2 regions of the Zhaonella formicivorans genome follow, and region 2 is predicted to be linked to the other one. Evidence: riboswitches for the same ligand, from Rfam matches in the RefSeq annotation. Region 2 holds a riboswitch; the other holds the start of a gene.

Region 1 (14,871 bases), 610 kb from region 2:
TTTAACTTTGTAATCGTCCTCTCCGGTTCCCTCCTTTTTGGGTTAAAACCCGCTCTCTTTACGCTGATTTCCATGTACCTGTCAGCCGTATTGCTGGATAGGGTTCAAGAAGGATTTGACCGGAAAAAATCGGCGCTAATCATCACCAGCGAACCGGAAAAAATCTCTCAAGCCATCATGCAGGAAGTCCACCGCGGTGTGACCATTTTTTTCGGGGAGGGAGCCTTTACCCATCATAACCGGCACATTCTTTACACCGTGGTTACCACCCGCCAGCTGGCAAAGCTCAAAGCAATTGTTGAAAGCCTGGATCCCGGCGCCTTTATGACTGTCAGCGATACGGCGGAAGTGCTGGGCAAGGGGTTTCACCGCACGGCATTATAGTCAACCAGTCCTCAGTCACCAGCAATCCTGCCGCAGCTGTAATAATTATATAAATTTTTAAATTAAATCACGTAAATCTGTCTCCCAGTTCCGTTTTTTTGGCTTGTAGTACGAATCGGGTTAAATGCTTACTGCGGGAAGAGTAAAACAGCCAAATATTTGCCAACCTAAAATACTGTATTCTAACAATTTTGGGCAAACTTGTTCATATTGCAAGTTTTTTGTAAGCTGCAAAAGTCGCAGTGGTCTTTCCCCTTGAAATCGGGCAGATTACGTCCTACCCCTAATACCATTGCAATGGACTTTCGGGGCATCATTAGGTTTGAGTCTGTCAAGCGCAGGCCGATGGATTCCGCTTTAAGTAAATGATAGATGGTTCGCAAATCTTCCAGCCCACTCCAGTATGAGTGACCGGGACCCATGGGAAATGTTGTTTTTATGCCAGCGCTATGAAACCCCTCCTCAATTTTCGCCAGTGCCGCTGCTGCGCTTTTGGCTACAAATGCTGATCCGGCTGCATCCAGGGTAAAAGCTTCCAATAATTTGCCAGCCTTCTTATATGCATCCACACGGTCGTCTAAGGCACTTCCTATTGTCAGAGCGTAAAGGATTAACTTCTCAGCCGGTCCTGCCACCTTCACCAAAAGCCTGCTGGTCAGCTTATGCCCTTCCTCCAGAAAAAGTTCCTTTTCCCCGGCTCCCGCTACGCTGACCTCACGCCAAACCACAATGGGGCGAACCAATGCAGAGGCTTCGAGCAAAATACGGCGGTGTAATTCAACCATACCCGGACGGGGAGAACGGTTAGTAAAGTCAGACCCTTCTGCTCTAAAAACATCTTCCATACTCACGTCCGGCAAGTCCATTTCCCATATTTTCGGTTCTGTCATAAGCCACCTCCTACTTGGTGTTATTGACTGCAATTTGAAAATATTACTTTCCATATTCTTTTCTAAATACCTCCCTAATTTGAGCAAAAAAATTGTTTCACAAAAGCGCTGGTCCTAAGTCACGGAGACACCTTTTGCCAGCCGGATTAAATGGGACATGGTCATACCGCAAAGCCCCCTAGCTTATTGCCCTTTATACCGTCATAATATAAAATCTGTAATAAAAGAATAATACAAGGGGTGAACAGCATGCACATCCTGGTCATAGATGATGATGAGAAGATTACCGCCCTACTGCGCCGGAGCCTAAAGTTTGAAGGATTTAAAGTTTCCACTGCCAGGGACGGTCTGGAGGGACTGGGAAAAGCTATGGAAGAACAACCGGACCTAGTCATTTTGGATTTAATGCTTCCCAGCCTGGACGGCTTTGAAGTTTGTCAAAAGATTCGGGATTTCAGTTCCGTACCCATCCTAATGTTGACTGCCAAAGATGAAGTCAGAGACCGGGTTAAAGGGCTGGATCTGGGGGCTGACGATTACCTGGTCAAACCTTTTGCCCTGGAAGAACTGCTGGCCCGGGTAAGAGCCCTGCTGCGCCGGACAGGGCAAGAAGCCGGAACCCGTCTAACTTATGCCGATCTGACCTTGGACACGGAAACCAGGGAAGTTTGGCGCGGCGGGCGGGAAATCCAGCTGACCTCCAAGGAATTTGACCTTTTGGCACTTTTTCTCCGGCATCCCCGTCAGGTTTTAACCCGGGACACTATCATGGAAGAAATATGGGGCTATGATTATAGCGGCGAGTCCAATGTGCTTGAAGTCTATATCGGCTACCTGCGTCAAAAACTGGAAGCGGCCGGTGAAAAGCGGCTGCTCCATACTGTCCGCGGCGTGGGCTATACCTTGAGGGAGTGAGTCTATGTCCCTGCGACTGCGCCTGACTATTCTTTACACCGCTATCCTAGCCTTAACTTTAACCTTGTTCGGCACTTTTCTCTATTTTTATTTGCAGCATAACCTGAGCTCGGAAATTGATAACTCCCTTGCCACCAAGGCAGTGGAGGTGTTTAATTCTATTAAAATCATAGATACCTACCCTTACCCCCTGCAAAGAGTGGTCCTGCCTGATGTGGACATCTTTGCCGCTGCCCCCGATATCTACCTACAGGTAACAGACAAAAACGGTCACATTGTGGCCAGATCAAGCAACTTAGGACAGCAAAGCCTGCCCGTAGGGAAGGAAACTATATTACTTGCTGCCCAAAAAGGCTATCTTTACGAAACTTATAGCTATAAAAACGGCCGTCTTCGGCTCTATAACCTCCCCCTCTTTTTAGACGACAGGCTGGTGGGCATTCTGCAGGTGGGACGTTCCCTGCATTCCGCATCCCAGGCACTAAGGAACTTACGCCTGCTGCTGTTTTTCGGGGCAGCCCTGGCACTTCTTGCTGCAGCCAGCTCAGGATGGTTACTGGCCCGTTCAGCTTTAAAACCCATTGAGAAAATCACCAGGGAAGCCAAATCCATTGGTGAACGTCAGGATTTAAGCCGGAGGGTGCCTTACGCCGGCCCTCCCGATGAAGTGGGACAGCTGGCCTCCACCTTTAACGATATGCTAGCCCGCCTGCAAAGCGCCTATGAAAAATTAGAGGCTTCCTATACCGCTCAAAGGCGCTTTGTGGCAGATGCGTCCCATGAACTGCGTACCCCTTTGACCACTATCAGAGGTAACGTGGAGTTACTGCAAAAAATGGGGGATGAAGACCCTGAGGTCAGGGCGGAAGCACTGCAGGACATTAAAAGCGAAGCCGAACGCATGTGCCGTCTGATCAATGACCTGTTGGCACTGGCCCGGGCCGATGCGGGTCAGCAGCCGGAAAAACACCCGGTAGCCTTGGCTCCCTTGCTGCAGGAAATCTTTCGCCAAGCCCAATTGTTGAAGGGACAAGTTAATTTTGAGCATGATGATCCCGAAATGCTGGGCGAAGCTAAACTCTTAGCAAACGCCGATTACCTCAAACAACTGTTTTTAATCCTGTTGGATAATGCTTTTAAATTCACACCACCCGGTGGCACTGTAAAATTTAGCTTCCATCAGGCAGGCAACAGTTTATCCTTTGCAATAGAGGACACAGGCCAAGGAATTTCGCCTGAAGACCTGCCCCACATTTTTGAGCGTTTCTACCAAGCCAACAAGACTCGGGGAGGTCAGGGCACGGGCTTGGGCTTAGCTATAGCCAAGTGGATTATGGAAATTCACGGTGGCGAAATCAAGGTCAAGAGCGAACCGGGCCGGGGCAGCACCTTTACAGTAACATTTTTTAACATTTTTTAATCTTTTTTTAATTTTATTTTCAGCTTTCTTGGTTATCTTGTACTTGTAAATGAGAAACTTATTAGCAAGAGGTGAGCAAAATGTTTGGTTTTGAATCAAGGCGGTCTTTATTTCTGTATACTGCTTTTATAGTCATCCTGGCTGTGGTTGTTTCCGTAGGTGTGGTTACTTTTTACGGAAACGGCGGTAACCTGCCTGTAGCTTTAGCTAATAACGAGCAGCCTGCAGTAACTGCGGAAAAAGCGTCGCTGACACCACCGGGTTTAAATCCTGATACTATTGCTGATATGGTTGAAGCCAGCGGACCGGCAGTAGTCCTAATCGAGACTACTTCAAAAATTAATCACCCTAACGTCAGCAGTCCTTTTTTCAATGATCCTTTCTTCCGCCAATTTTTTGGCTATGACTTTGAACCGCAACCAAGGGTGGCCACTGGATTGGGTTCAGGCTTTATTATCTCCAAAGACGGCTACATTCTGACCAACGAGCACGTCATAGCCGGAGCAACCGATATCCAGGTGCAGGTAACGGGTTATAAAGAAAGCTTTCCTGCCAAAGTCATAGGTAAAGATTTTGACCTGGACCTGGCAGTCTTGAAAATCGAAAGTAAAAAAGATCTGCCAACCTTAAAACTTGGTGACTCAGATAAGGTTAAAGTTGGGAACTGGGTTGTGGCCATCGGCAACCCCTTGGGACTGGACCATACTGTCACTGTAGGGGTGATCAGCGCCAAAGGCCGCCCAATTGCCGTAGAAGACCGCCAGTATAAAAACTTGCTGCAAACAGATGCTTCCATTAACCCCGGCAACAGCGGCGGTCCCCTGTTAAATCTGCAAGGCGAAGTAATCGGTATCAATACAGCGGTCAACGCCTCTGCCCAGGGCATCGGCTTTGCCATCCCCAGTTCCACGGTCCAGGAAGTCTTACAGGACCTGATGAACAAAGGTAAGGTGAGCAGGCCGTGGATCGGGGTTTACCTCCAACCGGTAACCAAAGAGCTTGCTGATTATTTCGGATTACCTAAAGAAGAGGGAGCCGTTGTCACTTCGGTAATCCCAGGCAGCCCTGCCGATAAAGCAGGCCTTAAGCGGGGCGATGTAATCCTGGAGTTTAACAAAAAGCAGATCAAAACAACCACCGATTTGCAGGAAGCAGTGCAGCAGGTAAAAATAGGACAAAAGGTAGTAGCGTTGATCTGGCGGGATAAAAAGACTTCCTATGTAACCCTGACTATCACTGAGAAGCAGGACATGCAGCCTTAGCTTAGTCGTTAGTCGATCCAATTTTTAGCGTAAGCAATGGGGAGCTTTTAGGTCAGAAAAAGTGAAATAAAGGAATAGGGAAAGGTTTATTACACCTGAAAAGCCCGGGGCAAAACCCCGGGCTTTCTAAAGAAGTTCTTTTTTTATTTGTTCCACAAACCTGTCTATGTGCTCCTTTGCCGCTTGGTCAGCTTTGGCAACATCCCTGGCTTTAAGGGCCTCTACCACATTAGCCAGCGTATCATAAAACAAGTTTTTGTCAGTTATATCCCTTTGGACATAAAACCACAGTCTTTGGGTATGCATATGCAGTTCATGAAGAAACTCAATCAGACAAGGGTTGCCGGAACTTTCATAGACAATTTTATGAAAAAGATCATCAGCAATAATAATCTCTTTATAATCATTTTCCAGATCGTACTCTTTAATTCGCTCTGTAATTGCTGCAAGCTCTGCAATGCCGTTTTCCGAGATTCTTTCAGCCGCCAGTCTGGTAGCATACCCCTCAAGCTCCCGCTGCACTTCAAACACAGACTTCATGTATCTGAAATCAATGGTAGCCACTTGGGCCCCAAATCTGGGAATGATATTCAGCAATTTATTGTTTTTTAGCTGTTCGAATACTTTTCTCACCGGCGTTCTGCTGATCTTAAACTCGTTGGCAATATCCACTTCATTTAATACCTGGCCTGGCGCATACTCCAAATTAATTATCCGCTTTTTTAGGATCTCGTAAATTTCATTTGTTTCCAGCTTATCCTGCACGTTTTTATCTCCTTGCTCCTTAAGAGGCATTTTTCCTCAAAATGTAACTTTATCACTCAAAATTTTATCACTAGCACCCGCTGATTACAATATTATCAGCATTATCAGCTATAGATTTTCTACTCAGCCCATCCGGTAAAAAACGACGCAAAAATTCGCCCGGATTAGTGCTTATTTCAACCTTGGGGGATACAGGACTAGCAGCCGACAGTGTCCACAAAAAATTTTTCTCTTTCTTTTTCCCTTTCCCATTCCGGGCGACCAACAGCAGTAACTTCGATCCTGGACTCCACGTAAATGTCTTTTTCCGCGCCGGCTGATCCTGTATAGATTTCATCATGATTTACAACCAGCTCGTAATCTAAGGCACCGGCTTTTTCCGCCGCCAGAGCGGCTTGCTTTTTTGCTTCTTCTAAAGCAAAGGCTGTAGCCTCTCCCAGTTGCAGGTATGATCTCCTCATCCAGGGGGTATGCACGATGTAGCCGCTGCCCCCTTCTCCCGGCTTAATCAATATTTTAATGCTTTCCATGATCTTTCCGGTAGCTGCCCCTACCGCATTGGCCACTTCAGCGTTTTCGGGTATCAACAGTTCTGTGCAGAGCTTCTTGGCCACCTGCGGCAGCCAAGCCCGTACCGGTGCCCCTATACCAATTATGGGCATGTTTACTTTTAAAACACAGTCCAAGGGCTGATGTTCTTTTGGCTTTAGGGCTTTGTCAATAAAATAGGAGGCTACGGCATCGTCTTGCAACCAAAAATTTTTGCCTTCGCTACTCACCAAGCTCTGCAAAACTGTCAAACACAAATTTTGCACTATGGTTTCGCTGGCAAATTCCAAAAACTCATCCAAGGACATGCGCAACCTGCGGGCTAAAAAACGAGCCCCCAAGGCGGCAGCATCCCTGTTCCACTCAGTGTAAGTCCCCTTGGCATGCAAAATATCGGTGGGAGTCACCGAGATCCTGGCTACAATCCCCAGGTTGATCAACCGCTGCATATTAAAATTAAATAAGTTGGGATCCTTGCCAAGAGCGGCAGACAAATAAAATATTGAATGGGGCCCCGATTCAAGGGTTGCCACAATTTCTTTCTCTACCTCGCTTAATCCTTCCGAAGTTGAGGGCTTTAAGAGCATGAAACAGTCGGTTTCCTGAGCAAACATCAACTCATAGTTTTTATCCAAATTGCTGCGCAGTTCCTCAACAAGGTATGGGGATTTGCAGGCTACCACCGCCAGCGGCCAAACCCTTTGCGGCCCTACGAGCAGCTTACCCTCTTTGGACACATGCAGGTAACTGTCGCCGCCTACACCATAGGTGCTAATTTCCGCCGCCTGAACGCGGGTCAGCCAGCCGCCTACCATGGCTCCTTCCTTGTTGATTCGAGGCACACCGTTATGCAGGATGGCAATATCCGTAGTTGTTCCACCCATATCCAGCACTAAAGCCTCGGATATATCCGTTAAAAAAGTAGCGCCAATAATGCTTGCCGCCGGCCCCGACAGAATCGTGTCAATTGGTTTTTCCCGGGCCAGGGTTTCACTCATTAAACACCCGTCGCCTTTGACAATCATGATTGGTGCATCGATGCGCTTCGACTTAAGTACTCTTTTTACCGATTCAATTAACTCGGCGATTATGGGTATCAACCTGGCGTTCAGGGCCGCAGTTACCGTTCGTTCGTGAAATCCCAGGGAAGTGGTGAGCTGGTGCGCGCAGACCACCGGCACATCCAGTATTTCCTGGACAAGATCCCGCACTATTAACTCATGCTCCGGGTTGCGCACACTGAGGTACCCGGAAATAGCCACCGCGCCAACCTTACCCTTAAACTCCTTGATGGCTTCCCGAGTTTTTTCCATATCCAGGGGAGCCAAAGGCTTTCCTTTGATATCGTGTCCGCCAGGCACGACCGCGAAATGCTCAACCGGGAGCTTCTGAACCGGCTGATGCCCGATTAAGATGAGGCCAACTTCACATCCCCGCCCCTCCACTATAGCGTTGGTAGCCAGGGTAGTAGAGAGGGACACCACGCTAATTTTTTTAAAATCCATAAAACTCAGATTATTAATGCAGTTGGCAATGCCTAAAGCCAAGTCTTCGCGGGTAGTAAGGGCTTTAGCCCTACTAATAATTTTTTTGCCGGCTAATTCCACCACAACCCCGTCAGTATAAGTTCCACCGGTATCGATGCCTAGGATTAAAGACATTTTCCTCCACCTCTAGCCTTAATGAAATTGCAGATTAGTATGGTTTTAATTTTTTTATATTTTCAATTCTATATGTAACTCAGTAATTCCTCTATTTTTCTCGAAAAAATATTTTACTGAAATTCTTATGATATACAATATGTTCATCAGTCGAACTTTGCTAATCTTATATGCAGACGCCCAAAAAATACCGCTTGGCAACCTGTTTCTTAGCCGGGACTGCTTCAACTCATGACTATCTTCTATATAATATGTCTGTTTTTGGGTTAAAGGGATGGTACCTTCCTGTTTTACCATTCATATCCTATATTAGGTTAAGAAAGGGGGGAATAGCAATGACAGACAAAAAGTGCCCTAAACCAGAAGAACATGAGGAAATGATGGAAATGATGCATAAAATGATGCATGAGCATATGGACGAAATGCGCCATGAGATGTACTATATGATGGTCAGAATGATGGGAGATGCATTTCATGAAGCCGGCGACTATATGTGCCGCCGTGCCATGATGGGAATGATGCCCGGCATGCCGAACGGCATGTATGGAAACATGTGCAACGGCAATATTTACGGTGGCTATATGCCCGGTATGGGCGGGGATATGTACGGCAAGATGTACGGAGGCATGTACAACGGAGGCTATATGCAACCCGGCATGTATGAAGACCTGTACGGAGGCATGCCCGGAATGGGTAATGACATGTACCCCGCTATGGGCGACAGTGGCCTGTACCCCGGTATGGATAGTTACGAAAACCGTAAGCGCAAGAAAGAATAAACTCCTGCGCCCTGGTCCAGCAGTATATACAGCAAGGGTGGCCCAGCCACCCTTTTTCTACAATTTGAACACCAGCCTGGAAGGGATCTGACCGCGAAGCAAAATCTGCCCCGGGGATACTTTTCCCGATTTCATTTCTGCAGTTATCACCACTTCGTAATAAAACTGAAGCGTTGTTTTGCCGATTTTCACAGGGTTAAACCAGGCAATATGACTCCCTTGTCCGTTCCCCAATACGTTAAAGGCGCCCAGGCTGGTCCAGACCTGTTCTCTGCTGTTTACCAACCAGGCTTCATAATAATGATAAGGCGGGAGCCGGACCGCGTTTAACTGGCGCAAATTATCCACTTGGATGACACAAACAGCCTCTGTGGCCTGGACATCAATATGGACTCTTCCCCAGCTGGGGTAAGGCGGCAGCACTCTGAACTGGTCGCTCTCCTCTGTAAGGAAAACTACCAAACGGTATGCAGGCAGCTTAATCTCCTTGTCCTTCATCCGTGCACCTCAAAAAAAGTTTTTCGCTACATCATATTTTCGGATTCAGTACAAAGTGCAAAGCCACATCATGGTTCATCTTCCATCACATACATGTACTGGTAAACATATACTGTCAGTGAAGAAATATTTTATACTAATCTCCTTAACCTTATTAACCTATTAAGAATTAAGCTGGAAAGGAGGTTCAATCAATGGATATGGAACAAAGTCACTCTTACAAGGACCATACCGAATGTAAACCTAAAGAATGTTACCATTTTCATCACTATTTTCATATGGGCGGTTCCCATGGCAATCCTGACGACCCCTTGTTTTTCGGGTTCCCTTTTTTCCATCCTTTCTTCTTCTTTGGATTTCCATTTTTCTTCCATCGTAGGTTCTTCTGAACCAAGCGTGTATTGCTGGTCATTCAGCAAAAAAGCGGGTGTTCAACCCGCTTTCGTACTTATAACGCCGCAAGCTTTCATAAAAGCTTTCACCGTAAGTATCGGTATTTGATTTTCAACCACCTGGCCCGCCATTTAAACAACGTATTCCAAGTTTTAATCAGCAGGTAGCTTTGAATTTTGCGCTTAAAAAGAAACCAGCCGGCCATCTTCATCACCCTGAGAGCGCCAAAACCAAGGCGCAGAATATACTTCATTGTATGATAAAACCTAAACAAAGGTGATTGCCAAACTAAGCTGAAAATTTATAATTTCTAAAACTATAAACGGACTCCGCTGCCTCAAGCAGAGTCCGTTTAAAATTATCTGCCTACAAAAAGCTGTGTCCAGTAGCTGCCGTAGCTTCCGCCGTTCACATAGCCCACACCGATGTGAGTATAGTTGGCGTTTAGGATGTTTGCCCTATGTCCGGAGCTGTTCATCCAGGCCTTCACCACATCCTCGGGAGTTTTCTGCCCGGCGGCAATGTTCTCACCTGCATATTTATAGCTGATTCCGAACTGCTTCATCATCTCAAAAGGTGAGCCATAGGAAGGTGACTGGTGGGAGAAATAATTCTTGTCCCGCATGTCAGCTGATTTTAAACGAGCCACCTTGGCCAGTTCTAAATCCACTTTTAATGGCTGTAAGCCATTCCGCTGTCTTTCTGCATTGACTAAATCCACTACCTTTTGCTCGTAAGCATTTAAACCCTGTCCTTCAGGTGCAGGTTCGGGCGCCGGTCCGGGAGTCGGTACCGGCTCCGGTTTTGGCTGCGGTTGTGGCGCCGGGGCCGGTTCAGGAGCTGGCTGCGGAGCCGGTTCCGGCTTCGGAACAGGTTGTTGCGGTGTAGTGGCAGGCCTGTAGGTGACAATTCTATAGGTAATCTTGTAAGGCGAAGTAGATGAATAATAGGTAGTACGGTAAATGCTGTAGCGATAAGTTAAGGCATTGGCTGCTTTAGGTGGTATGAAGGAAGTAAAAGCGGCCAGCGCTATAATCACGCTTAAAAGGCAAGCAAAAAACTTTTTGGATGCTTTCATGTGTCCAAACCCCTTTCATGCTTGTTGCTTAAGATCATAGAAGCCTGTGAAGCGACCAGCTACAAACCATACTAGATCTGTAACACTGCTTTTTGTGCATTAGCGAACAATAAACTTTAAGCGCCAGGGCTTGGACGGATTACATGCAACAAAATAACAACACCTCTCTTTCAACGCCGACGAGGTTAGCTGACGGGTTCGGGCCGAAAGAGCTGCCCTACCTTTAGGATTCACCCCAAAAGATTGGTTTCCCCGTTTCCCTGCAGGGAATTAGGCGTTTGGCTGAAATGACAAGTATTAACTTTTTTCGTCAAATTCATCATATCATATTCGTTTAATAATGGCTTGCGGTAAATCTTGCCATCGTTGAAACGTGCAACACAAGTTACAGCCCCTCCTTACCTAACACCTCTAAAAACGCTTTAACCACTTCAGGGTCGAATTGTAGTCCTACGCCCTTTTGCAATTCCCGGACCGCCACCTCCCGCGGAAGGGCTTTACGGTAAGCACGGTCTGAAGTCATGGCATCAAAGGCGTCGGCCACAGCTATAATCCTGGCCTGCAAAGGTATTTCAACTCCTTTCAGCCCATCGGGGTAACCGGAACCGTCATACCTTTCATGGTGGCTGCGCACTCCTGCCAGCACCGGAGCCAACAGCTTCAATGGTTTCAAGATCTGTTCTCCCACCTCCGGATGAGTGCGGATCTGCTCCCACTCCCTGTCGGTCAGCGGCCCTGGTTTAGTTAAAACCTGCTCCTGAATGCCAATTTTGCCTATATCATGCAACAGGGCTGAGTACCGGATCATTTCCAACTCCTGGGGCGAAAAGCCCAATACCGCGGCAATATGGCGGGCATAATGGGCAACTTGGCTGGAGTGTCCCCTTGTATAAAGGTCTTTGGCTTCTATTGCCTCAATTGCAGCTTCTACAATCTCCGTTGTAATCTCACCGCCATTTAGCGAGGTATAGACGCTGCCGGCAAAATCAGCAAATCCCTTCAGCAGAGTCATAATCAGAGCCAACTCTCTAGGAGTGCAGTCCTTGACGTTCAAAAGCAAAATAAATCCCAGATTGCGCACTGAGCCTACCACAGGGTAGAGCAACCCTACTTCTCCGGGCTCAAAATAACCGGGCAACAGCTCATGCATGGCTACAAACCGGGGCTTGGACCCCATCCTGTCTATTTCCTCCGTCAGTACCTGCTTTAAATTTTGGAGCCGCTCAAAACTGCTGCAGTTGTGCACTTCATAGGTGAAAGCCTCGTTAACCCGAATACTTATAAAATATCTAAAGCCAGTCTCCCCATTCACCATCTCACCCCCCAACCAATACAGGTATTTTTTATAAAAATACTATATTATTTATCTTATACTATTTAAAGCGTAAAAGAATAATTTTAAGAAAACTTTTATCAAGAAATTGAAAAAGCGGCCAATTGGCCGCTTGCTTTCTGTTTAGCATTAATTTGCAAAAATGAGCAGTATAAGAATCAAGAACACCGCAAAAGCTACACGATTACCAAAAAACCCAAAACCGTCTGGCATAAAACATACCTCCTTCAGACGCTAAGTTTTGTTTTCAAGATTATCATATGAACCACAGCGGAAATGGTGCATCGATCCGCGATGTTAAGATTTACCATAAAAAAGCCTGCTTTGCCTTTTTGCTCGTCGACCTTAGTTTTCCATGAAGAAGTATTATGCTTGCCAAATCTATATTCTGAACATCTTTGGTAAAAATAAAGTCAAGAGCTATTGGGAGAGAACAAATTGTCAAGTTCTGACTATTACCGGCACTTGCAGCGCCGGGTGCAATTTGAAATAGCTAAAATGACCTGGGACGGCACATTGGTGGACAAGATTGAAGACTTGCCTGAGAAACTAGCCGAACAAAAGTCCAGGTTAGAAGACGCTTTGCTCCGTGGCCACATTAGATTAGCTATGGGCCAGCCGCCAAGTAACAAAGGCACCCTGGCAGACTCGGCCCGGCAGGCATTACATGATTGGCAAAACTCCACTGACATCATTAAGGTGATGTCAAAGATCCCCTTAAAGTACCCCTCCCCTCCCCAAAGTGTCAACCATCATAAGTAATGAATAGTATATATTAAACCACCTGAAAGGAGGGATTATATAATGGGTACCGGATTTGGCGGTTTTGGTAACATGTGGGCCTTTGCTGTGTTCTTAATCCTGATTCTTTTGATTTTCTCCAATGGTGCACTCTGGTAAAAGGTAAAAGCCGTTACCCATTCCTTTCGGGGATCTTCCTTGCGGAAGCTCCCCTTACATAACAATCTTTTCCTTGCCAAAAGTTGGCTAAGGTAGAATAGCGTATTAATTTTGTTCGTGGCCTTCCCAATTGGGAGGGCCTTTGATTTTTGTGGGAGCCACTCATTTTCAAACGTCACTGTCAAAAACCTTCTTTTAGCATATGATGAAGTAGGTCCTTTTACTTTTCCAAAGCGCAATTAGCGAGGGATGCAGGATGAGGTTTTATCAAGTTAATCAAGAGATTGTACAAGTGATAAACAGCCTCAAGCCTTTTGTCGGAGAAAAAGGAGTAGTTGTTCTTGACGCAGTTGATGCCTTAAGCCAACTGGCGGTGCTTGCGCAAAAAGCAATAGAAGCCTTAAAGGGCGTTGCTCAACTGGTAAGCAATGAAAATTTTCAAACCCTATGTAGTCAAATCCTTTCCCAACCACAGTTTTCGCAGCAGGCCTTTCTCGGTACCAGGCTACCCGAAACTTATCCGCATTTCGGTTCAAAGGAGGAAACCGGCAGGAACAGTACTTTAGACATGGAGATGATTGGCAAAATCGCCTCTTCGCTGCTGGGAAGCGGTAGTTCCGGTTCTGCGCCTGAAATAGGCAATACCATAAATTCTATTCCTCAACTGTTGAGCAAGCTGCAAAAAGTGTTACATCGGGGGATATTGTTGACTCCTATGACAGAGCAGTCAACAGTGCTTTTATTTCTGGTATTAATAATCTTTTTAAAGCTCAAAATGTGGGGGAAGCCACAGCACCCCGCCTTTAATCCGGTTACGGATAATTAAGTAGAAAGGAGGATTATGATGGACGGCTGGCAAGTAAACCAAGATATGATGAACTTAATGATGAGTTTAAAACCTTTCCTAAATGATAAGGGTAAAAACTTGGTGGATGCAGGTGAAGCTTTTGCCCAGCTTTTTACTACTGAACATGCGGCCCGTGCTATGCAATTAATGAAAGAATTATCGGGATCAAACCCAGCTATTGTCAAGGCTGATACCACTGGAAACTTTTTGCAGGGATTATTTAAGGGCAATTGGGCGTTTGCAGTCTTTCTAATTCTTGTGCTGCTATTCTTCTCGGCTGGACCGCTGAAAACCTGACAGTCTAAAAAAACGCTAATAGTTTAGATGGATAAACGCATTTTGGGGATAAAACCGGTGAATTATAGCAGTCTAGCAGTAAGTCACCATTTCCCAGCCCCCAGTTGCGGCCTGCGACCGCGTCTTTAGTCGTTAGTCCTTAGCACCGGCCTTCGGCCGAGTCATCAGTCCCCAGTAACTAGCCACTGAAAACTGGGAGCTGATGGCTGACAGCTGAAAGCTGAAAACTAACGACTCAGCCCTACTGGCTGGGGGTATGTCCCCTGACTTCTGCCCCGAGCAGTTGGTGCTCTTGATTCAGACAGTGGGAGCGACAGGACATAGACGTGCATAGTTATTTTCATGGTAATCCGGCACGACAAATGTCGTGCTTTTATCATTCACGCATTTGACTCTTTAGGCAAAAAGAATGCCAGCAAAGCACCCAATAAAGGCAGCAAAGCAGTTGCCACCATAGCTACATGTTCGCTGGTTGCATCGGCTAACACCCCTAACAGGGTTACACCAATCCCGCCCGTTCCGATGGCAAATCCGATCATCAGCCCCGATGCGATACCTACGTTGTTCGGCAGGTATTCCTGCCCCAGGACGATAGTGGTGGAAAAAGTGGAAACCAGTACCGCCCCGGCCACGAACAAGGCTGCCATGGACAAGAGCGACTCAGCGTAGATAAAGGTTAAAACCAGCGGGGGCACAAGCAGCATGGACGCAAAAATTAGTTTTTTGCGGCCAAAGCGGTCGGAAAGCGGGCCCCCGATGATAGTACCCAGGGCCCCGGCTAACAAGAAAATAAACAGTATAGTGTTGGCATAAAGCTCATCAGTTTTCAGGTAGTTAATATAATAAAACGGGATATAAAATGTCAAACCGGATTGCACCCAAGAGCGGATAATAACTACC
Region 2 (14,871 bases):
ATTCCGGCGGGGCAGTTGGCTACACAGGTGGAACACCTGATGCAGTTTTCATTTTCGAACTGGTTATTCCCTGAAAAATTCAGGTACGGTTTTAACTGCATGGGACAAACTCTGGAGCATTTGCCGCATTTGTGACACTGTTCTATTGCGGCCACAGATACCTTTTGGTCAGTCTTTCCATTGAGTCCGGCTATTTTCCCTAATTTATAAGCCAGCTGTTCCATGGTGCCCATTGGGCAAAAAGAACACCAGGACCTGGGGTTGACAAAGAGTGCCAGGATAGTTCCCACAGTAGTCGGAATTAGATAATTTACGGCAAATACGAAACCCAGTTTATCGATAAATGTCATGGTGCCCCAGAGAGCGGACACTTTGATCAGCCTGCTGGTAAACATGCTCATATACCAGATAAAGAAAAGCACTTTCAGGGTCTTGGACTTAAACAATTTAGGGATACTACTGTTGGGGGAAAATTGTAAAATAATTGAATCAAACAAGCTGCCGTGGGGGCAGAGGTTGCCGCACCAATATTTTCCTTTAAAAAACCCCAGGGTTACAAGTGAGAGCATGATAGGAATCAAAAGTAACCCTAAGCGGGGATAAAAGAGGCCCCCAAAGGCGATAAGGGGTACCAGGGTCCAGGAAATCCTTTTAAATTTATTAAAGACCCTGTTGGTTTTAATGTAAAACGTCGGTGTCTTATTCATGCTTTACCTCCTATCCATATATTCAAATAATACAATAATCGGATATAATTATATACTCTTGGGTGGTGAACTGTAAATAGGAGACAAGCTGAATTTGTTCTTGGGGTAATATTTATATTGGCGCTCCAATTCCAGTTTCCGACAGTTTTTTATATCCAGGTTGAGAAAAATGCCGGGCTTGGAGCCCGGCACAAAATCACTTTACAACTTCTTTGTATAAAGTCGGTAGCGTTTGGCTGCTTTACTGCCTATATCTTCCTGAATTAATTTATTGACCGCTTTGTTATGCTCTTCCACATAAGAGAGCTCGGCACAGGTCAGCCCTGCATTGAGGGCAGTCTGCATTATTTCCATAATCAAAATGGCGCTTATACCCAGGTGGTTGAATTCAGGGTGAACTGCTAAGAGTGCCAACCTTAAGCAGTGGGTGGGGGGATGGGGAATTGCCATGCACATGCCTGCCGGGACCCCATTTGCTTCAGCAAAAAGGAAATACTCCGGTTTAACTTGCCGGCGGTGCATGGTGATGATGTACTTGACTTCGTCCATAGTTAAGGGGACATGTCCCCAGTTTTGGACCATAGCAGAGTTATAGATGCTTAGGAATGCTTTTGCATCGTCATCTGCCTTGCGATATCTGATTGGCCTGATGGTCAAATTTTTAGCTCGCTTCAAACGGGCGCTGATGCGCAGCAGGCGCTGGGAAACGGGCTGATTGCTTTGCCAGGAGTAGGAGAACAAATCTAAAAATTTACTATAACCGGATTGTTCGATTAGCTTTTGGTAGCAAGGTTGATTAAAAGTCAGGTAGAAATAATTAGGTAAGGCATAGCCTTCGATTAAAAGTCCCAGGTTATCACTGGGAGTTAGATCCACAGGCCCTATGATTTCTTCTTTTCCTCTTTGTTTTAGCCATTCTTCCGCTGCCCGAAACAAGGCGCCTGCTACTTTCCTGTCATCTATAGTTTCCCAGAAGCCGAAAAAACCTGTTTTTTCCCTCGGAAAATGCTCATCTATGGATGCAACTATCCTGCCTACGGGATTCTCCCCCTGAACAGCAAGAAAAGGCTGCCAGGCGATATGCCGGAGAAATGGGTTTAGGTTTGGATTAAATTTATCTTGAAGTACCCTGGGAGGCAGTATTTTGCTCCTTTCATTTTCAGGGTACAGCAGCAGCGGTAATTGCAAAAAAACTTTAAAATCATGATAGCCCTTCACCGGAATAATTTCAACTGACATCTTTTTTCCCCCTTTTTAACCAGCTTATGTTTAAAAAGGAGTGTTTGCCAGCCGTAATAAAAAAACCGCACAATGTACGGCTAAGCTAGTTTGAAATAATGTTCATTTTGCTGCTGGTGCTGCTAAGCAACTGGGGGTTCATCTACACAACCAACAACTAGCAACTAACAACTAACAACTAACAACTAACAACCAATAATTAACAACTGTCTTTAAAGCTGTCCGGTCAAAGACTGCACAATTAAACTGGTAACAGCCACCACGAACCAAACTGCCAATCCCAGAAGCAGGGGCTTGACGCCTGTTTTTACAAACTTGCGGAAATCTGCGTTTAAGCCGACGGCTGCCAAAGCCATGGTAATCATGAACTTGCCTAACTTAGTCAGGTAATCCGCTCCGGGGCCGCTGATAATGCCGGCAGTGTTTAGCAGTGATGCTACCAGGAACCAGACGATAAACCAGGGTATAAGTTTTTTCAGCGAAAATGCTACTCCGGAACCGCTGTTTGTCCTTCTCTTGTGCAAAGCGGTAAATAGAGCAAATAAGGCTGCAATGGGAATGATCATGGTAGTCCTGGTTAATTTGACTATAGTGGCGTACTCCCCGGCAGCCTGGCTGTAAGAATATCCTGCAGCCACCACCGAAGAAGTGTCGTTGATTGCAGTTCCGGCCCATAACCCGAAGGAACTGTCGGCAAAACCTAAGAGGTGGCCAATAGGGGGGAAGATTAACACCGCAATTACGTTGAACAAAAAGATGGTGGAAATCGAATAGGCTACTTCCGTATCATCGGCTTCGATAACAGGCGCAACGGCAGCAATGGCTGAACCGCCGCAGATGGCAGTGCCTGTACCGATTAAGCTGGTCAGCTTCCAGGGTATGTTAAAAAGCCTGCCGAGAGTGAAAGCAGCGACAAATGCCGAGCAGAGAGTGGTGACCATTACAGCAAATGATTCAGCGCCAGCCTGCCAAACCTGGCCCAGGCTTAAACCTCCGCCCAAGGCAATGATGGCCCACTGTAGGATTTTTTTGGAAGTAAAAGCAATTCCGGTGCCGGCGAATCCGGGAACGCCCATTGTATTGCGGATAATCATACCTATAATAATGGCAAATACCGGTCCCCCGATTAAAGGAAACTGGCGTCCCAGAAAGGCGGCAATAACAGCCAGAGCAAAACAAAAACATACTCCGGGGGCGATGCTTTTTTTGTTGTCCACCATTGCAACAGTTGCGTTATTTTCCATTATACACGTCCTTCCTGTTCAGTATAGTTTATTGTCGTCGTTAATAGCATAACATTAATTAAGTGTAATAAAAAATATTAAATAATAATAAAGTCCATAAGCAAAGTTTATAATACAAAATTTTGGCGCTGTTAATCCAGGGGCAGTTCTAACATTTTTTTTATTGCGCTGGAACGCAGCAGTTCAAGAAAAGCATCAACTGTCACAGTGCGAAATTTGTTTTTATTATAAAAGATGTTCAGAGAACGTGGGAACCGGACATTTTTAATCCTGACAACTTTTAAAAGGCCGAATTTGATTTCTCTTTGAATTGTGCAAGCTGACACAATAGAGATGCCTAACCCGGATAAAACAGCTTCTTTAACGGACTGGGTGCTCCCCAGTTCCATGGCTATCTTGATTTTAGCAGGATCAACCCCTGTTTCTTTTAACCTTGCCTCCATGACCATCCTGGTCCCGGAGCCCGATTCGCGTAAAATTAAAGACTCTTGCAAGAGCTCGTTCAGTTCAATTTCCTTTCTTTTAGCCCAGGGGTGGGCAGGAGGGACGATTATAACCAGTTCATCCCGTAAAAACTCTTCCTTTATTAGATTGGGGTGATCTACGGGACCTTCGATAACCCCTAGATCCAAGTTATTTTCCAGTAATTTTTGCATAATTTGTTCAGTGTTGGCTATTACCATGCTGAAGTTAACGTTAGGGTGGTCTTTTACGAAGAGGCCGATGACTTTTGGCAGCAGGTACTCCCCAATGGTCAAAGTAGCTCCCAAGTGGAGTCTCCCCTTTACCATTCCTGTTGCTTCGCTGATAGATTTTTTTGCTTGTTCATGCAATTCGGTAAATTGCTCTACATATTCGTAGAGGATTCTGCCAGCTTCAGTCAAAACGACTCGCTTATTGGTACGGTCAAAAAGCTTTGTCCCGTAAAATTCTTCCAAAGATTGGATTTGCAAACTTATGGCAGGCTGACTTAGATGCAGGTGTTTGGCGGCTTGGGAAAAGCTTTTTTTGTCTGCCACTGTCTTGAACACTAAAAAACGATCATCCATTGGCTTTTCCTCCATGGCATTATAAATTTTTCGGCTTGATCGTTCAATTATTTTCTTAATTTTAAAATGCTCCGCAGGGTTTTTGTCAAGTTATTTGCTTCAGGCATAAGATGATAAGGAAAGGGGGGAAGAAAATGCCTGAATATACTCGGAGGGATTGGATCGACTTAATTCACCACGCCATTATGGATGAAATGAATGATGCCGCTTACTATCGGGAAATGGCAAAAATGGCGCCTGATTATGAAGCCCGAGAACTTTTGACCAGCATGTCGGACGATGAAACCCGTCATGCTGAGCAGTTTACTGAAGTTTACAGGGCAATGACCGGCAAGCAGCCGTCACCAATGCAGCATCACCCTATGGTTTCAGGGTACAAAGAAGCCTTGAAGCACCGATTTCATGCCGAAACAGGCGCCTACAAAAAGTACAAGGAATACTACCTATGCTCTGAAAATATGAAGTTACGGAATATTTTCTTTGATGCCATGCACGACGAAGCCAGACATGCCATGTATCTGCAGTATCTAATGCATCAACACTGCTGCGCCATGATGCACCACCATGAGCATGGACACAAATATCCCGGTGAAGGCTGTAAACCTGGCTACGGCCATAAGCCAGATTACGGTTATAAGCCGGGTTACGGCTACGGACCTGGCTATGGACATGAACCTGGCTACGATTGCGAGCCTGATTATGGCAGTGAACCTGACTATGAAGGTGAACCGGGTTACGACGATAAACCTGGCTACAAAGAACCGGCTTTCGGAAAACTTGAAAGTGAAAATTCCCTTGAAGATTCCGATCGCGACTATTACAGACCTCCTGCCTACAAGTACCCAGGATATAAATAAAAACTGTGAGTTTTAAGCCCAGGAAGCCCTGGGCTTTAAAATTTGTAGTCGATCAGGCGGTAGCCTAGCTGGTAAAAAGCAAGGGACAGGAAGGCGAATTGCACCGCGAGTTTTCCTTTTAACCGGGCTATTTTAATGCTGGCAAAGAGGAGGGCCAGGTAAAACAGCGCTGCTAATAAGTTTGGGCCCAAGGATATGGCACCTAAATACTTCACCCCTTGTCCGGCGTCGAATGCTTTCCAGGCCGAAGTGACAGGTGTGAGTCCCAAGTCCAGGACGCGGGCCTGGCACAAAGCCCATAGCCCTGCCAGGGCCAACTCCCAATACACCCCTGTTGTCCGGAGCACAAGAAAGGTAAGTCCGCCGGCCAGGAGCACAAGCAGCAAAGTTTCCCCTATTAACGGCAATGAATAACCCGGATAAAGGCTATTCGTGAGCAGCAAAATACGGGGTGCCAGAGGGGCTAAAAGCAGCAAAAGCAAGTAATAATTAAAAGTTATTTTTTTCAACAGGATCCACCTCGTCCATACAGCAGAAGGCAATCCACCACAATGAAGCGGTTTTAGGCCTGCATTTTAAATATTGTTATAAGACCGGAGACTGCTGCATTATTAATTGGTGCTTCAAGGTAAAAAATCCTGCCGAGGGAAAAAATTTAGTGCACCGTAAGTGGGTACTGTTTTAAAGACTGCAGATAAGCCTCAAGGTCAACGATGTTTTCTTCCTCTTTGGCAAGCAATGTTCCCAGAAGCTGCCCTCCACCGGGGACGTTAAACTGTGGCTTTGATTCCTTATAAGTGCGGACTTTGTCGTTTTTTAAGCCAATTACGTCCTGCAAAAGCTTGGCAAAATCATCGGACTCTTCCAGTTCCAAAACCTCTCCGGGAATAGTTAACCGCCCTCCCGTGGTGGTTATTTCCTGGGCAATACGGTTTAAATGCTGCATATCTTCGATAGCCAGGGCGCGGGCCCGGGGGGCGATGCTTTGATCCATACCAAGAAGCAGCGAGGCATAAATTAGCCTGGAAATGCTTTTGATTTCCAACCAGGCTGCTTGTTCAAGCTTTTTAATATCCTCACCGAACTGCCCGTTTCCACGGGGCGGAGGCAGTGGCCCATCGATCACCCCCTGGGCAGTCAATACTTGTTGAATTGCCTGGTCAACTTGTAAATGGGCATTGTCCTCCCGCAGCAAATTTGCCAGCAGCACTTTCAGCTCATGATCGCCTACTTCCGTGTCACGCAGTTGATAGCTTTCCAGATTTCTAGCCTCGTTAGACATTGCTGCGTTCAGAAAATCCCGGTAGCTTTCAGCCTGCGGCAACCGGCTGAGCTGCCATTTTGGTTTACCACCCCATTTCAGCATGATCCGGGCCAGCATTTCCGCATGGCGCATTTCGTGAATGGCGTGGCAAAGCAGTTGCCGGTGCAGGTCTTTTTTTTGGCCGAAATAAGTTATTTCATAGACTTGCTTGGGGACTGCAAAGGCAAACTCCAGATACAGCCACATGGAGGTGAGTTCGGAAATGAATTCCTCCTGCATCCAGTTAAAAGGTTGTTTCTCTGGGGCTCTTGAGATACCATCTTGCACTGTTTCTTCACAATTCAGCTCCATAGCTGACGCTCCTTATTGAAAATTTTCCGCTATGAAAGGCAGGTTTTTTGAGGTGTTTTGTTATGTATTATTTACATGTTAAGGGCAGGAAATGTAATAAATATCGCGAATGGTTTCTATCATTAGTTGAGGGGATTGAAGCAAAGTATGTGAATTGAAGGAGGAAAAATTAAGTTGGAATTAAAAGGTACGAAAACCGAAGCAAATTTAATGGCTGCTTTTTCAGGTGAATCCCAGGCGAGGAACAAGTATACCTATTTTGCCAGCGTGGCCAAGAAGGAGGGCTATGAGCAGATTGCAGCTATTTTTGCTGAAACAGCGGATCATGAAAAAGAACACGCCAAGCGAGCCTTAAAATTTTTAGCCGGTATTGGCGATACCAAAGCTAATTTGCAGGCGGCTGCACAAGGCGAAAATTATGAATGGACCGATATGTACAAAAAATTTGAAGAGGAAGCCCGGGCGGAAGGTTTCGCTGAAATAGCGGATTTTTTCCACGAAGTAGCCGAAGTAGAGGCGGAACATGAAAAGCGTTTTCTGGCATTGCTGAAAAATATCGAGCAAGGCACTGTGTTCAAAAAAGACAGGGAGGTAAAATGGCGGTGTCGCAATTGCGGCTACGTTCATACAGGCAAAGAGGCACCGGAAATTTGCCCCGCTTGTGCCCATCCACAGGCTTATTACGAAGTGATGGTTGAAAACTACTAAAGAGGGAAAAATAGGATGTGAAGATTAGGGTACATACCATACCGGTTTGTAGGGAGGAATTAAAATGATGTGGCGTTGTGGCGTATGTGGTTATGTGCATGATGGAGATAGTCCCCCGGAAAAGTGTCCCAAATGCGGCGCTCCGAAAGAAAAATTTGCGCAGCTAGAGCAAACAGATGTGGAAAAAACAGCTCGTTCCCGTTTTTCCAATGATTTGCACATGCAGCTCTCCGCTAAGTTGGACAAGATCATCGAGATTGCCACTGCCGGGATCGACGATAACCTCGACCCCGGTTGCCTGACCGTCTTCAAAAGGGCCAAGGAACAGGCGCTAATCTTGAAGCAGATGGTTAAAGCCGAAATCCAGACTCATATCAGCAAAGGCAAGTGGAATTAGCCGACCGGCAGTCAAATTTTTCTTTACTTCAACACAAATACTTGGTATAATAAGACATCAAACTAAATATGACTGTGTTAACTCTATAGCGCTGAATTCTTGTAAAAGAAGCGGGGGAACCAACTTGTGGGGTGAATCCTGTTCGAGCAGTGCTTCTGCTACTCAAATAGGTAGGGTTACTTTCTGACCCGAATCCGTCAGCTAACTTCGTAAGCGTAGGAAGGAGAGTTAAGTTTTCTTGGTGTGCTTTCAGGCAGCACTTCCTTCTTGCGTACCTATCTACAACCCGGTTCTTGCCGGGTTTAATTTTTTATGAGGGAGGGAGCGTTTCTATGTTACAACCTGAAGGTATTAAGACCGTAGCAGAGAAGAAGAATTTGCACTTTGTTAAACCGGAACTGAGCCAGGAGGAGAAAAGGCAAATAGCTTTACGCAGAGCTGCCGAACTTAAAAGCAGAATTAGCGACTACTTGCAGGTTAAAGACAAGATTGTGTGCGGCTTAGAAATAGAGCGGGAGCTGGAAGACAGGAAAAAGAGAATATTGTCCATCTTAGGTGGGACTGAGGAGGATTGGGGCAACTGGAAATGGCAGATGCAAAACCGGATTACCGATGTGGAAACGCTGGGTGAAATTCTTGGTTTGAGTAAAGAGGAAAAGCAAGAAATTAGCCATGTAGGTAAGTCTTATCGTTGGGCTGTTTCGCCCTACTATGCCAGCCTCATTGATCCCGCCAATCCGCTGGACCCGGTAAGCCTGCAAGCTGTTCCATCCGGTTTGGAACTTGAGTCAACCCAAGGAAAGGAAGACCCCATGGGCGAAGAATTCACTTCGCCGGCCCCGTGTATAACCCGCCGCTACCCCGACCGGCTGATCATCAATGTTACCAACGTCTGCGCAATGTACTGCAGGCACTGCCAGCGCAGGAGGAATATCGGCGAAACCGATCAACACAAGCCGCGGAAGCAAATTGAAGCTGCGCTGGAGTATATCAGGCAGAACCCGGAAATCAGGGATGTGCTGGTTACGGGCGGCGATGCACTGCTTTTACCCGATGATACCCTTGACTGGCTTTTAACTGAACTGGATAACATCCCCCATGTGGAAATTAAGAGGTTAGGCACCAGGACTTTGGTGACAATGCCCCAAAGGATTACCCCCGAACTTTGTGACGTGTTGGCTAAACATCCTCCTCTCTATATCAATACCCAATTTAACCACCCGCAGGAGGTTACCAGGGAAGCTGCCGAGGCCTGTGATCGTTTGATTAAGGCAGGGGTGGTTCTGGGTAACCAGGCTGTCTTGCTGAAAAATATCAATAACGACGCCCATGTGATGAAAAAGCTTAACCATGCGCTTTTGAAGATTAGGGTAAGGCCCTATTATATCTTCCATGCCAAATCGGTCAAAGGTACTGAACACTTTATTACCAGAGTGGAAGAGGGGATCGAAATTATGGAGCAGCTGAGGGGCTATACTTCCGGGCTGGCTATTCCCACTTATATAATTAATGCGCCCTTTGGTTACGGCAAGACTCCCATGCTGCCGGAATACCTGATTTCCGCAGGCAGCAACAAAGTCCTCATCCGTACCTGGGAGAAAAAAGTAATGGAATATCCAAATGTGGAACGAGAATTTTAGACAATAAAAGAAGCGTGGTTTATCCCTCGCTTCTTTTATTATGAAAAATTTTCGTTTCGCTTACAGCTCTTTAATGGCCTCTGTCGGGCATGACTCAACAGCTTCTTTGGCGCTTTCTTCCTTATCCTCAGGCACTTCATCAACTGTTGCGTAGGACAATCCTTCATCATTCCAGTCAAAGATTTCGGGGGCAATGTCAATGCATGCGCCGCAAGCAATGCAAAGATCGGGATCTACTTTTACTTTCAAGCTATTCACCTCCTGGTTTCTTTCGGGGATAGTTTATACAGATATGTACCAAAAAATGCGTAATTTATGGTAACATTTTCTGCCGAGAATGTAAACTACCTTTATTATAAGGCCATCAGCGGTACATATGCTTATTGTTAGCAATTTTTTATTTTTTAGTGCTGTTGTTTAAAATACAGCTTTTTAAAAGTATACCTTAGGAAAGTAATGAGCATAAAGTTCTTTATTCCAACTGCCAAAAAACTCCGCTTTTTGTCTTGCTGTTCTTAAAGCTTGGATGTCAAGCTCCGCCAGCACAATTTCCTCTTTATCCCAGGACGAAGCTTCCGCCAGAACGCCATCATTGTTGGGGGTCAGTTCCAGCGGTGCATAGATTCCCGAACGACCGGTAAAAGTAAAACCAAAAAAGTTTGAACCGACCAGTGCACTCTTAATGCCGTAGACGTAACTCTCCTGCACCCTGGGCCAGATGCCTCGCAGCGCTTTCCAGTAATTGTACTGTTCGGGGTTGGCAATTGGCAGCATGATCAGGTCTGCTCCCAGCAGTGCCAGGATGCGAAAAGTTTCAAAATAAGTGGCGTCCATACAAATGGGGAAAGCAAGGTTGCCCAAGGATGTCGTATAAACCTTTAAATCCGAGCCGCAAGACATGCCCCAGGAGGCTTCCAGCGGCAGCAAATGGCTTTTGTCCTGGTATCCTACAACTTTGCCCTCAGGGTTGAATAAAAAGGCGCGGCTGATTAGACGGTTGTCTGCGGTCTTTAAAAGTATACTGCCCCCCAAGATGAAAACGCCAAACCCCTTTGCTAATTCCGAGAAAGTGGCATGATAAACGCTCTCTGCATAGGGGCTTAAAAAACCAAATATGTCCCGTAGCTGCAGCCCGGGATGCAAGGACTCCAGTGCCGCTTCAGGAGCGCTGTTTTGTTTTAAATCAGCCACTCCCGGTAACAGCCCTAACAACTGCAGCATGTTGTCTTCGGGAAAGACAATTAACTGCGCGCCGGCAGCCGCTGCCTTTTGCACGTTGTCCAGCATCATTCCGGCATACTCCTCGGGGTTTGAGACTAGCCTCAATTCAAACTGGATTGCAGCTACTTTTATCCGCTGTAAATCTATGCCCGCGCAGTTTAACGGATGCTCCGGTATTTTGTTGCGGAGGTAGTTTTTGATCCGCCGCGGACTGCACAGGTGGCGCAGGTAAAGAGTGAATGCCTTTTCTTTTAAACGTGCAATAATGCTCATCAGCTCACCTCCGCGTCAGCCGTCAGCTGTCAGCTCTCAGCATATTTTTTTGGCAAAAACTTGGCATAAAGGCCGGCGTTTAAGTGGGAGCGCAAAGGATATTCCCGGCGGATTTTTTGCAAAGCGGTGAAATCCAACTCAACAATTTGCTCTGGTCCTTCACCACAGGTATAGTATCCTGTTTCCTCCGGGGTGATTTCGCAGGGTCCAAGGATAGGGGCCCTGCCTTGAAACTGAACTCCCCAGAAACTTGAGTTAAGCCAGTTTTCCAGGGAGAAAAACTGATTTTGCTGCACTTCCTGCCACATGGCGGAAACTTGACGCCAGGGATTATAGGGTGCCGGGATTGCTGCCGGTGCCAGGACCAGGTCCGCCCCTTGCAGGGCGAGGATACGGCTTACCTCCGGGAAAAAAACATCGCTGCCCACTACAAAGCCTATTTTGCCCAAAGGGGTTTCAAAGACACGGAGGCTGTGGGAGGGTGCCAGGGGCCAGGTTTGCTCGGTTCTGCTGCAGTGGGTTTGCGCCTGTTCCCCTAAATGGGTGCCATCGGGTCCGAATAAATGGGCTTGATGCCTAAAACCTTCGCCGGCAGGCTCCAGGACAGTCCCGCATGCCAGATAAATTGCTGCTTCTTTGGCCAGACGAGAACAAAAATCTAAAAAGCAAGCGTTAAGCTTGGGCAGCTCTTGCCTGTGGCCAAGCAGCATTTCCTTAAAGCAGTGGGCAGGCTTCGAAGTAGAATTTGACTGTAGGCAGAGCCCCGCCAGTCCAGGTAATAGTACCAGTTTTACCCCGTTTGTGGCAAGCTTTAGGACTCTTCTTTGTACATTTTCCAGTTTGTCGCCGGGTTTAATACCACCGTTAGCTACTTTAAACCGCATGGTTGATAACTCCTTTTTAAAAGGACACGTTTTTAATTTTTTTCAAGACAGGTCATGAGTATTCCTGCTAGGAATTTCTTTGAAGGCAGCAGGAAAAGTATTTTAAATAGTAAATATAATTAGTATTCCAATTAACGTGAGGGAAGAAAGCTTTTTAACTAATATAATGGGTGAGTGATGGTATGCTTGATTATAAACAACTTTTGTCTTTTGTAAAAGTAGCGGAAAGCGGCAGCTTTACCAAGGCAGCCAAAAACCTCTATATGACTCAACCTGCCATCAGTTGGCAGATTAAGTCGCTGGAGGATGAAATGGGGCTGCTCCTTTTTGAGCGCAAAGAAAGGCATGTTCTGCTGACTGAAGCCGGCAGGTTGTTTTACGGTCATGCCCGCAGGCTGGTAAAACTGTATGAGCAGCTGCTGAATGAAATGGAACAATTTAAAGGCATGGAGCGGGGCAGGCTGATTATAGGCGCCAGCACTATACCCGGCGAGTATATCCTGCCTGCTTTTATCGGCGCCTTTAAGAAAGAATATCCCGGGGTAGAACTGGCCATGCAAATCGCCGATACGGGGGCCATCGTCGAACTGCTGCTTGGCGATGAGGTTCACCTGGGTGTGATTGGGGCTAAAATTAAAGAGCCTAAGCTGGAATTGAAACCTTTTTTACAGGATGAGTTGATTCTGGTTGCTGCGCCCACTCACCCTCTGGTCGCAAGAGAATACATCAGCATGGACGATATAAAAGGCCAGTGTGTTATTACCAGGGAGGCAGGCTCCGGCACCCAAATGGTCATTGAAGAAAAGCTAAAGGAGTGCGGTCTTAGGCTGGGGGAACTAAAAATAAGCATGGAACTTGGCAGTACTAGAGCAGTGATTACTGCGGTGGAAGCAGGGTTAGGTTTAAGCTGGGTCTCCCGTTGGGCGGTTCAAGAGGCGCTGAGTTTGGGCCGTGTGGCTGAACTTCAGACGGAGGGTCTTACCATCCGGAGGGAGCTGTACTTGGCATATAATAACCGCAGGACCTTAAGCCCCCTGGCTTGCGCTTTCAAGGATTACATTCTTGCACCGGAGGTGCAGCGTTCGGTGTTGAGGTTGTAAAAACAAACAATTTCAGGTAGAATATAGTTACATTTCCAAGGAGGGGGCTTAAAACATGTCGGATGTGTGCAAGTCCAGGAATTGTTTTTACTATGACCCGGATAAGGATGTTTGCAAGGAAAATCTGCAGCCTGATAACCCCGAGTGCCCGGAGTATTTTGAACAGATTGCCGGGGTTGTATGCAGCAAGTGTGATTTTTGCGACAATGAAGCTACAGCTAAAGTCAAAGTGGGCCTACAGTGCATGATTGCGCCTGATGCACAAGGCAAGAAGGAAACCGCCTGTTTCTGCGTTTGTGACAAATGCCTGGAAGAGAGAAAATGGCAGGATGTCCAGGAGATGAACCAGGTTTCATAAGCAATATTACCAGACCCCTGTCCCAGTCGGGTTCAGGGTTTTTTTGTTGGCTTCGTAAAAAATAACCCTTGTGTCCGCTGCTCCAAAGACTATCGCCAAGAGCGTTTAAACAATTCAGACTTTCACTTCCGGCGGCACGCGCCTTATTAGTCCTCAAAATCGGCTAAGAGCCGCGGCCTTAGTCCTTAGCATCGGCTAAAGCCGCGTCCTTAGTCCTTAGTCGTTAGTTTTCAGCTTTCAGCTAAAAGCCTTAGCTCTCAGCAACTAGCCGTTGGCCTCATAATAACTAATGATTAGTAGCTAATGGTTTTATATGTCCACGAAAGCCATACATGCAACTAAGGACTAAAGACTAACAACTAACAACTGCGCTAGCCTGCTGACAGCAGCATGGGATCTAATAAAGGTTAAACCTGGTAAGCAGAATAGCTATAACAGCCAGCAGCAAGAAATAGAAATAGGCGTTCCACGTATACTCTGCTTTTTCACGCTCATTTTTTGGCGTGGGGTACTCCTGCAAGAGCGGTGTTTGAGGTTCGTTGGCCATATTGCTCCCTCCCAATTTACAAAAGTGCCGATGTTTTCAACACTTTTTTAATATGGTATTTTATAAAGGTATTCACCATAAAAAGTTAAAATCCTTTTGAGCATGCGCCTGGGTTACTTTTTTTGGTAAATGTATCTAATATTTGTGGCAGGAAAACAGGGTGCAAAGTAGAATTTACATTAAGATTACAAAGTGATTTTTGTTTTACCACGTGAGGCGTGAACAATGTTGAAGAAACTAAGCCAAAACATTCATCCGCAAGATCTGGCGGATCCAAAGATCATCCCTGTTTTATGGCAGTACCTATTGACCCTGGAAGCCCAGCTGGAGGCTGTGTTGGAAACCGTAAACGAGGCGGTGACCATTATCGACCGGGATGATGTAGTGGTAGGTTGGAGCCGCAGGGCGCAGGAGATGTACAAGATTGCTCCCGAAAGCATTTTGGGACAAAAAATAGAGGATTTTTTTTCCAGCTTGGTTGTAACCGGGGTTTTGAATAATGGGGAAGTCCGGGATTCGTACCATCAACCTTGCCGGGGAACCCATGTGCTGATTAACGCCTCCCCCATCAGACTGGGTGGGGAGATTATTGGCAGTGTGGGGGCCGAAAGGGATATTACGGAAACAGTTTACCTGCATAATGAATTGTCCAAGGCCAGCCATCAGGTACGCCTCTTGGAAGAGGAGATCAAGAAATTTGCCCCGGGCGAATCTTTTACCAAGATCCGGGGTAAGAGCAAAAAACTTGGAGAAATTGTATCCCTGGCGAAAAAGGTTGCCGGGACCAACGCCGCAGTGCTGATCAGGGGTGAAAGCGGTACGGGCAAAGGGTTGTTTGCTGAGGCAATTCACCAGGAAAGCCAGCGAGGGGCAGGTCCCTTTGTTATAGTTAACTGCGGAGCGATCCCTCCCAGCCTGTTTGAAAGCGAGCTCTTTGGCTGCCAGGAAGGCAGTGGAGGATACGATCAGAAAGGCAAGCCGGGAAAATTTGAGCTGGCTAACGGGGGCACCATTTTCTTCGATGAAGTGGAC

What was found. A riboswitch is a leader RNA that binds a small molecule or an ion and turns the genes downstream of it on or off. The one in region 2 is predicted to bind cyclic di-AMP.
Region 1: linked by a shared signal. The riboswitch ahead of EYS13_RS16415 (CAP domain-containing protein) and the one ahead of eam (glutamate 2,3-aminomutase) in region 2 are both predicted to bind cyclic di-AMP.

What each region holds. Positions count from the first base shown of each region.
Region 1 covers NZ_CP085524.1:1,919,055-1,933,925, forward strand. Annotated here, with positions in the region: gene EYS13_RS09455 (YitT family protein) at 1-384, shown strand, start outside; gene EYS13_RS09460 (hypothetical protein) at 567-1,274, opposite strand; gene EYS13_RS09465 (response regulator transcription factor) at 1,524-2,189, shown strand; gene EYS13_RS09470 (sensor histidine kinase) at 2,194-3,609, shown strand; gene EYS13_RS09475 (trypsin-like peptidase domain-containing protein) at 3,690-4,871, shown strand; gene EYS13_RS09480 (GntR family transcriptional regulator) at 4,998-5,636, opposite strand; gene EYS13_RS09485 (hydantoinase/oxoprolinase N-terminal domain-containing protein) at 5,834-7,846, opposite strand; gene EYS13_RS09490 (hypothetical protein) at 8,182-8,625, shown strand; gene EYS13_RS09495 (hypothetical protein) at 8,683-9,123, opposite strand; gene EYS13_RS09500 (hypothetical protein) at 9,315-9,497, opposite strand; gene EYS13_RS16415 (CAP domain-containing protein) at 9,875-10,594, opposite strand; cyclic di-AMP (ydaO/yuaA leader) riboswitch at 10,753-10,881, opposite strand; gene EYS13_RS09510 (HD-GYP domain-containing protein) at 10,980-11,906, opposite strand; gene EYS13_RS09515 (hypothetical protein) at 12,366-12,689, shown strand; gene EYS13_RS09520 (hypothetical protein) at 13,084-13,653, shown strand; gene EYS13_RS09525 (hypothetical protein) at 13,669-13,971, shown strand; gene EYS13_RS09530 (MFS transporter) at 14,352-14,871, opposite strand, start outside.
Region 2 covers NZ_CP085524.1:2,524,545-2,539,415, reverse strand. Annotated here, with positions in the region: gene EYS13_RS12435 (4Fe-4S binding protein) at 1-707, opposite strand, end outside; gene EYS13_RS12430 (GNAT family N-acetyltransferase) at 909-1,946, opposite strand; gene EYS13_RS12425 (YeiH family protein) at 2,159-3,163, opposite strand; gene EYS13_RS12420 (selenium metabolism-associated LysR family transcriptional regulator) at 3,322-4,239, opposite strand; gene EYS13_RS12415 (ferritin-like domain-containing protein) at 4,374-5,096, shown strand; gene EYS13_RS12410 (hypothetical protein) at 5,132-5,605, opposite strand; gene EYS13_RS12405 (ferritin-like domain-containing protein) at 5,752-6,711, opposite strand; gene rbr (rubrerythrin) at 6,886-7,419, shown strand; gene EYS13_RS12395 (rubredoxin-like domain-containing protein) at 7,484-7,816, shown strand; cyclic di-AMP (ydaO/yuaA leader) riboswitch at 7,896-8,047, shown strand; gene eam (glutamate 2,3-aminomutase) at 8,149-9,456, shown strand; gene EYS13_RS12385 (ferredoxin) at 9,517-9,705, opposite strand; gene EYS13_RS12380 (nitrilase-related carbon-nitrogen hydrolase) at 9,889-10,950, opposite strand; gene EYS13_RS12375 (nitrilase-related carbon-nitrogen hydrolase) at 10,980-11,834, opposite strand; gene EYS13_RS12370 (selenium metabolism-associated LysR family transcriptional regulator) at 12,017-12,934, shown strand; gene EYS13_RS12365 (hypothetical protein) at 12,990-13,292, shown strand; gene EYS13_RS12360 (hypothetical protein) at 13,690-13,839, opposite strand; gene EYS13_RS12355 (sigma-54 interaction domain-containing protein) at 14,065-14,871, shown strand, end outside.